DNA from 3 places in the Dermacoccus sp. NHGro5 genome. Region 1 is predicted to be linked to each of the others. Evidence: predicted binding sites of a transcription regulator. Region 1 holds the regulator's gene; each other region holds the start of a gene.
The links. Region 1 encodes HrcA, which represses chaperone genes, less so after heat shock. Its sites were predicted from a motif close to TTNGCACTCGNNNNNNNCGAGTGCNAA; they were not measured.
Positions count from the first base shown of each region.

Region 2: a site for HrcA is predicted at 608-634, ahead of groL (chaperonin GroEL). Genes of this name have one in related genera too.
Region 3: a site for HrcA is predicted at 661-687, ahead of groES (co-chaperone GroES). Genes of this name have one in related genera too.

Region 1 is NZ_JAGEKQ010000006.1:109,602-111,867, forward strand. Features, by position in the region: gene dnaJ (molecular chaperone DnaJ) at 1-255, opposite strand, end outside; gene hrcA (heat-inducible transcriptional repressor HrcA) at 320-1,342, opposite strand; gene J4Z35_RS03145 (DUF3097 domain-containing protein) at 1,614-2,266, shown strand, end outside.
Region 2 is NZ_JAGEKQ010000002.1:53,845-56,110, reverse strand. Features, by position in the region: gene J4Z35_RS00940 (uracil-DNA glycosylase) at 1-116, opposite strand, end outside; gene J4Z35_RS00935 (DUF3263 domain-containing protein) at 197-475, shown strand; gene groL (chaperonin GroEL) at 788-2,266, shown strand, end outside.
Region 3 is NZ_JAGEKQ010000025.1:35,917-38,182, forward strand. Features, by position in the region: gene J4Z35_RS11050 (class I SAM-dependent methyltransferase) at 1-590, opposite strand, end outside; gene groES (co-chaperone GroES) at 882-1,175, shown strand; gene groL (chaperonin GroEL) at 1,321-2,266, shown strand, end outside.

The DNA of each region.
Region 1 (2,266 bases):
GTCCATGATGTCGCTGAAGCTGAACCCGGCGCCACCGCCGGGCGCGTAGGGGTCGACGCCCTGGTCGTAGGCCGCCTTCTTCTGCGGATCGCCGAGCACGTCGTAGGCCTGCCCGACGCGCTTGAACTCCTCGGCCGCCTCCGGGGAGGGGTTGACGTCGGGGTGCAGCTTGCGGGCCTTCTTGCGGTAGGCGCGCTTGATCTCCTCGACGGAGGCCTCACGCGTGACACCGAGTTCGGCGTAGTAGTCGTTCACGAGCATCCTTGCTTTCGACGGGTGAAGATTTCATCACTCATGTGGTCGTGGTGCGCCCGAGCCATCACTGCTCGAGAAGTTCGGAGACGTAGCGGGCGACCGCGCGCACGTTCGCCATCGTCTGCGGGTAGTCCATGCGGGTCGGGCCGAGCACGCCGAGCGCCGCGACGGCGTCGCTGCCGTAGGCCGTCGTCACGAGCGAGGTCGACTCGAGGCCTGCGAAGTCGTTCTCGGCGCCGATGCGGACGGTCACCTCGTGCGTCGGATCGTCGTCGCGTGTGCTGATGAGGCGCATGAGGACGACGTGCTCCTCCAGCGCCTCGAGAACACGGCTGACGCTGAGGCCCGCGTCGTCGCGCAGCCCGGCACGCGCGAGGTTCGCCGTCCCCGCGAGCACGACGCGCTCCTCCCGGTCCTCGGCTAACACCGCGGCGATCGTCGCGACGATCGTGTCGACGTCAGCACGCTGCCCCGGCTCGAACTCCGCGCCCAGCTCGGTCATGGCCGCGGCGGCCTCGGTGAGCAACCGCGCGCCGGAGACCTCGTTGACGCGCGCTCGCAGCGTCTGGACGAGGCGCTCGTCGTCGGCGGAGGCGACGGAGACGAGACGCTGCTCGATGCGACCTGAGTCGAGGATGACGACGAGCGACAGGCGCCCCTCGGCGGCCGGCACGAGCTCGATGTGCCGCACCCGTGAGCGCCGCAGCGACGGGTACTGCATGACGGCCGCCTGGTTCGTCAGCGTGGCGAGCAGCCGGGCGGTGCGCTCGACGATGTCGTCGAGGTCGACGCTCTGACGCAAGAACGTCTCGATCGCTCGACGCTGTGTCGCGCTCAGCGGCCGCACCTGGCTGAGGCGGTCGACGAAGATTCGGTAGCCGGCATCGGTGGGCACGCGACCGGCCGAGGTGTGCGGCGTGGAGATGAGACCGGCGTCCTCGAGGGCCGCCATGTCATTGCGGATCGTCGCGGCGGAGACGCCGAGCTGATGACGTTCGAGCAACGCCTTCGAACCCACCGGTTCGGACGTCGCGACATAGTCCTGCACGATGGCGCGCAGCACCTCGAGCCGACGTTCGTCGCTCATGCGCTCACCTCCCGCGCCTCGATACCGTCCTTCGATCTGCAGTCCGTCCAAGATTGGCACTCACGCCGAGCGAGTGCCAAATCATGCGGGGTGTGTTCGCCCACAGCGTCGCGGGCGATTCCCTCGCGCCGTCGTCCATCGTCCGTCGGTCGGCAGGCGCGCGCTCCCCGGCCCTCGGCGACGCCGCGACGGGCGCCTGGCTGCGCCCGCGGCCATCGTTCTCGGCGCGCCGCGACGGCGGTTGTCGGTGGGCGGTTCTACCCTGATCGCCATGACCGACCGTTACGGCTCCGACGTCCTCTCCGGCGATTGGCGCGCGCCTCGACGTGGGCGTTCGCGCGAGGTGCCCGCTGAGCTCGACGTCGTCGTCGAGGACGCCCAGAGCGGTTACGTCGGCGCCGTCGTGCGCGTCGAGAAGTCGGGCGGGCAGCACGTCGTCTTCCTCGAGGACCGCTTCGGCAAGGCCCGCGGATTTCCGCTCGGCGCCGGCTTCCTCGTCGACGGCGAACCCGTGACACTCGTTGCGCCCCGACCCGCCACCGCCGCGCGCCTCGCCGAGCAGCAGACGCAGGCCGGGCGGACGGCGTCCGGTTCGCTCGCCGTCCCCGGGGCGAAGGCGCGCGTCGCGCTGGGTTCGCGAATTTTCGTCGAGGGACGGCACGACGCCGAACTCGTCGAGAAGGTGTGGGGTGACGACCTGCGCATCGAGGGCGTCGTCGTCGAATACCTCGAGGGCGTCGACGATCTCGCGGCCGTCATCCGCGACTTCCGACCCGAGAAGGGACGCCGCCTCGGCATCCTCGTCGACCACCTCGTGCCCGGCACGAAGGAGGCACGAATCGTCGAGAAGGCACGCGCCCTGCCGCAGGCACGCGACCACGTGCTCATCGTCGGCCACCCCTACGTCGACGTGTGGCAGTCCGT
Region 2 (2,266 bases), on a different contig from region 1:
CGCCCCGCGGCCACCTCGTCACGCAGGAACGCCCCCGCGGCGGCGATGTGCTCGGCGGCGGGCGCGAGGGGTTCGACCCAGCTCGGGTGGACGAGTTCGTCGTACGGACGAGGCATGTGTCCAACCTATCGCGCGGGTCTGACAACCCGCCCCGAGCGCGGTTGGAACGGGCCGGGCGGCCTCGTATCCTGAGCGGATGGCCATGATCGAGACCCCCGCGGGTGCCCACGTGCCCGGTGACGCCGACGCGCCCGGGCTGAGCGAGCGCGACCGTGCGATGCTCGCCTTCGAACGCGAGTGGTGGAAGCTGCCCGGCGCCAAGGAATCGGCGATCAAGGAGCGCTTCGGGCTGACGAGCACGCAGTACTACCAGCAGCTCAACAAGCTCGCCGACACCGAGGCGGCGCTCGCCGCGGATCCGTTGCTCGTCAAGCGGATCCAGCGACGCCGCGCGGGGCGTCGACGCACCGTCTGAACCGCGGCTCAGCGCGCCGCCACGTCCCCGCATGTCGCCGCTCTCGTGGCGCCGCAGCCCATCTTGGCAGCCGCACGACAGACGTCGGGGTGCCGCTATGAGCGAACAACACGCGGGTGCGTGCGCGGAGGGTTTGCACTCGGTGGGGGCGAGTGCTAATCATGGGGTTAGCACTCTGATCGTGAGAGTGACAAAAGCCTGACTGCAGCAGTGAGGGTTCGGGGCGCGCCGACATGACCGGCGCGTGATCGGGTCCGTCCGTCGCGGGCGCTGATGTGGTCGATCCGAACGTCACGTGGAGGAACCACAGCCATGGCCAAGACCATTGCTTTCGACGAGGAGGCCCGTCGCGGCCTCGAGCGCGGCATGAACACGCTCGCCGACGCCGTGAAGGTGACCCTCGGCCCCAAGGGCCGCAACGTCGTGCTGGAGAAGAAGTGGGGCGCCCCCACGATCACCAACGACGGTGTCTCGATCGCCAAGGAGATCGAGCTGGAGGACCCGTACGAGAAGATCGGCGCCGAGCTCGTCAAGGAAGTTGCGAAGAAGACCGACGACGTCGCCGGTGACGGCACGACGACGGCCACCGTCCTCGCCCAGGCGATGGTGCGCGAGGGTCTGCGCAACGTCGCGGCCGGCGCGAACCCGATGGCGCTGAAGCGCGGCATCCAGACGGCCGTCGACGCCGTCAGCAAGCAGCTGCTCGAGCACGCCCAGGAGATCGAGACGAAGGAGCAGATCGCTGCGACCGCGTCCATCTCCGCCGCTGACCCGCAGATCGGTGAGCTCATCGCCGAGGCGATGGACAAGGTCGGCAAGGAAGGCGTCATCACGGTCGAGGAGTCGAACACGTTCGGCCTCGACCTCGAGCTGACCGAGGGCATGCGCTTCGACAAGGGCTACATCTCGGGCTACTTCGTCACCGACACCGAGCGCATGGAGGCCGTCCTCGACGACCCGTACATCCTCATCGTCAACTCGAAGATCTCGAACATCAAGGACCTGCTGCCCGTCCTGGAGAAGGTCATGCAGTCCGGCAAGCCCCTCGCGATCATCGCCGAGGACGTCGAGGGCGAGGCCCTGTCGACGCTCGTCGTCAACAAGATCCGCGGCACGTTCAAGGCCGTCGCCGTCAAGGCTCCCGGCTTCGGCGACCGCCGCAAGGCGATGCTCGGTGACATCGCTATCCTCACGGGCGGCCAGGTCGTCTCCGAGGAGGTCGGCCTCAAGCTCGAGTCGACCGAGCTCGACATGCTCGGCCGCGCCCGCAAGATCGTCGTGACGAAGGATGAGACGACGATCGTCGAAGGTGCTGGCGACGACGAGCAGATCAAGGGCCGCGTGGCGCAGATCCGCGCCGAGATCGAGAACTCCGACTCCGACTACGACCGCGAGAAGCTGCAGGAGCGCCTCGCGAAGCTCGCCGGCGGCGTCGCCGTCATCAAGGCGGGTGCCGCGACGGAGGTCGAGCTCAAGGAGCGCAAGCACCGCATCGAGGACGCTGTGCGCAACGCGAAGGCAGCCGTCGAGGAGGGCATCGTTGCCGGTGGTGGCGTCGCGCTCATCCAGGCGACGAAGGACGCCGAGTCGGCCTTCTCCGCTCTCGAGGGCGACGAGGCGACGGGTGCGAACATCGTTCGCGTCGCTGCCGAGGCTCCGCTCAAGCAGATCTCGACGAACGCGGGCCTCGAGCCGGGCGTCATCGTCGAGAAGGTGCGCTCGCTTCCCGCCGGTCAGGGTCTGAACGCTGCGAGCGGTGAGTACGTCGACATGATCGCCTCGGGCATTATC
Region 3 (2,266 bases), on a different contig from region 1:
CAGGTCGGCGTCAGCGCCGCGAGGGAGAACGTGCGCTTCGTGCGCCCGCGGATGTCGGCGACGCCGGGCGTGCGGCGTGCCGGGTCGAACCACCAGGCGGCCCCGGCTTGGTCGAGCGAAGCCGCGACATCCTCGACCCGCCCCGTGACGACGCGACTGCCGGGAAACGACGCGAGGTTCTGGGCGGCCAGGGCCGCGGTTTCCGGATCCGCTTCGACGCCGATGACGTCGAGCCCGGCCTGTGCGAATCCGACGGCGTCGGAACCGATTCCGCAGCCACCGTCGATGACGAGGCTCGCCCCGGCGTCGAGGAACCGCTGCGCGTGCAGACGGGCGATGGGTGCGCGCGTGGCCTGTTCGAGGGCGTCGGGGGTGAAGAACATCGACGCCGCCGCATCACCGAACTTGTCGACGGCCCTGGCCCGCAGCCGGGACTGGGTGAGCGCGGCGGCGACGAGCTCGGGGGAGTGCCCTGCGGCGCGCAGCCGCGTCGTCAGCATGACGACGTTCTTCTCCTCGTAGGGCGGGAGCGAGGCGAGCAGCGCGCGTCCGTCGTCGGTGAACAACTCGTGCACGACGCTCGCATCCATGGCCGCCATTGTGTCATCGGGGGCCCTCGGAGCAGCCCCCGATGCGCTGTGGGCGAACATCGGAAACGAGTTGGCACTCGGCTTGACCGAGTGCCAACGGCGTTACTAGATTCGGTTCCAGCACTCACCCCTGGGTAGTGCCAGTGAGCTCATCCCTCGACCCCCGCGACGGCGAGGCGATATCGGCCCACATGCATGCCACACCGCCACCGGTGGGTGGTGTGGCCAGGGAACGAAAGCATCCGTCCCGCCCGAGAAGATCGGGCGGTCTGCGAAAGGGAAGGTCCTACCGTGTCGGTCAACATCAAGCCGCTCGAAGACCGCATCGTCGTCAAGGCCGTCGAGGCCGAGCAGACCACGGCCTCCGGCCTCGTCATCCCGGACACCGCCAAGGAGAAGCCGCAGGAGGGCGAGGTCATCGCCGTCGGCCCCGGTCGCATCGACGACCACGGCAACCGCGTTCCGGTCGACGTCGCCGTCGGCGACAAGGTCATCTACTCGAAGTACGGCGGCACCGAGGTCAAGTTCGCCGGTACCGAGTACCTCATCCTCTCCGCTCGCGACGTGCTCGCGGTCGTCTCCTGACGATCCGTCGAGCCAGCAGGTGACGACGAGCCCGGCTCAGGTCTGACGGCCGGGCCGGGCTCGTCCTTTCCGCTCACTCGCACTCCACACTCTTCCGCCGCGCGCGTCACGCGCCGCGCGGAGCCTTCGAACGAAAGGTTGAACCATGGCCAAGACGCTTGAATTCAACGACGGCGCCCGCAAGTCCCTCGAGCGAGGTGTCGACGCGCTCGCCAACGCCGTCAAGGTGACGCTCGGCCCCAAGGGCCGCAACGTCGTCATCGACAAGGCGTGGGGCGCCCCCACGATCACGAACGACGGTGTGACGATCGCCCGCGAGGTCGAGCTCGAGGACCCGTACGAGAACCTCGGCGCGCAGCTCGCCAAGGAGGTCGCCACCAAGACGAACGACGTCGCCGGTGACGGTACGACGACCGCGACGGTTCTCGCCCAGGCGCTCGTCAAGGAGGGCCTGCGCAACGTCGCTGCGGGCGCTGCTCCGTCCGGCCTGAAGCGCGGCATCGACAAGGCCGTCACGGCCATCAATGACCAGCTGCTCGCCAACGCGCGCCCCGTCGACGGTCAGGACGACTATGCCAAGGTCGCCTCGCTGTCCGCTCAGGACGCGACGATCGGTGGCCTCATCGGTGAGGCGTTCGCGAAGGTCGGCAAGGACGGCGTCATCACCGTCGAGGAGTCCTCGACCGCCGAAACGAAGCTCGACTACACCGAGGGCATGCAGTTCGACAAGGGCTACCTCTCGCCGTACTTCGTCACCGACCCCGAGCGCATGGAGGCCGTCCTCGAGGACGCCTACATCCTCATCAACCAGGGCAAGATCTCGGCCATCGCCGACCTGCTGCCCGTCCTCGAGAAGGTCGTGCAGTCCGGCAAGCCGCTGCTCATCATCGCCGAGGACATCGAGGGCGAGGCCCTCTCCACGCTCGTCGTCAACAAGATCCGCGGCACGTTCAACGTCGTCGCCGTCAAGGCCCCCGGCTTCGGCGACCGCCGCAAGGCGATGCTGCAGGACATCGCGATCCTCACCGGTGGCCAGGTCATCGCCGAGGAGGTCGGTCTCAAGCTCGAGAACGCCGACCTCGACTCGCTCG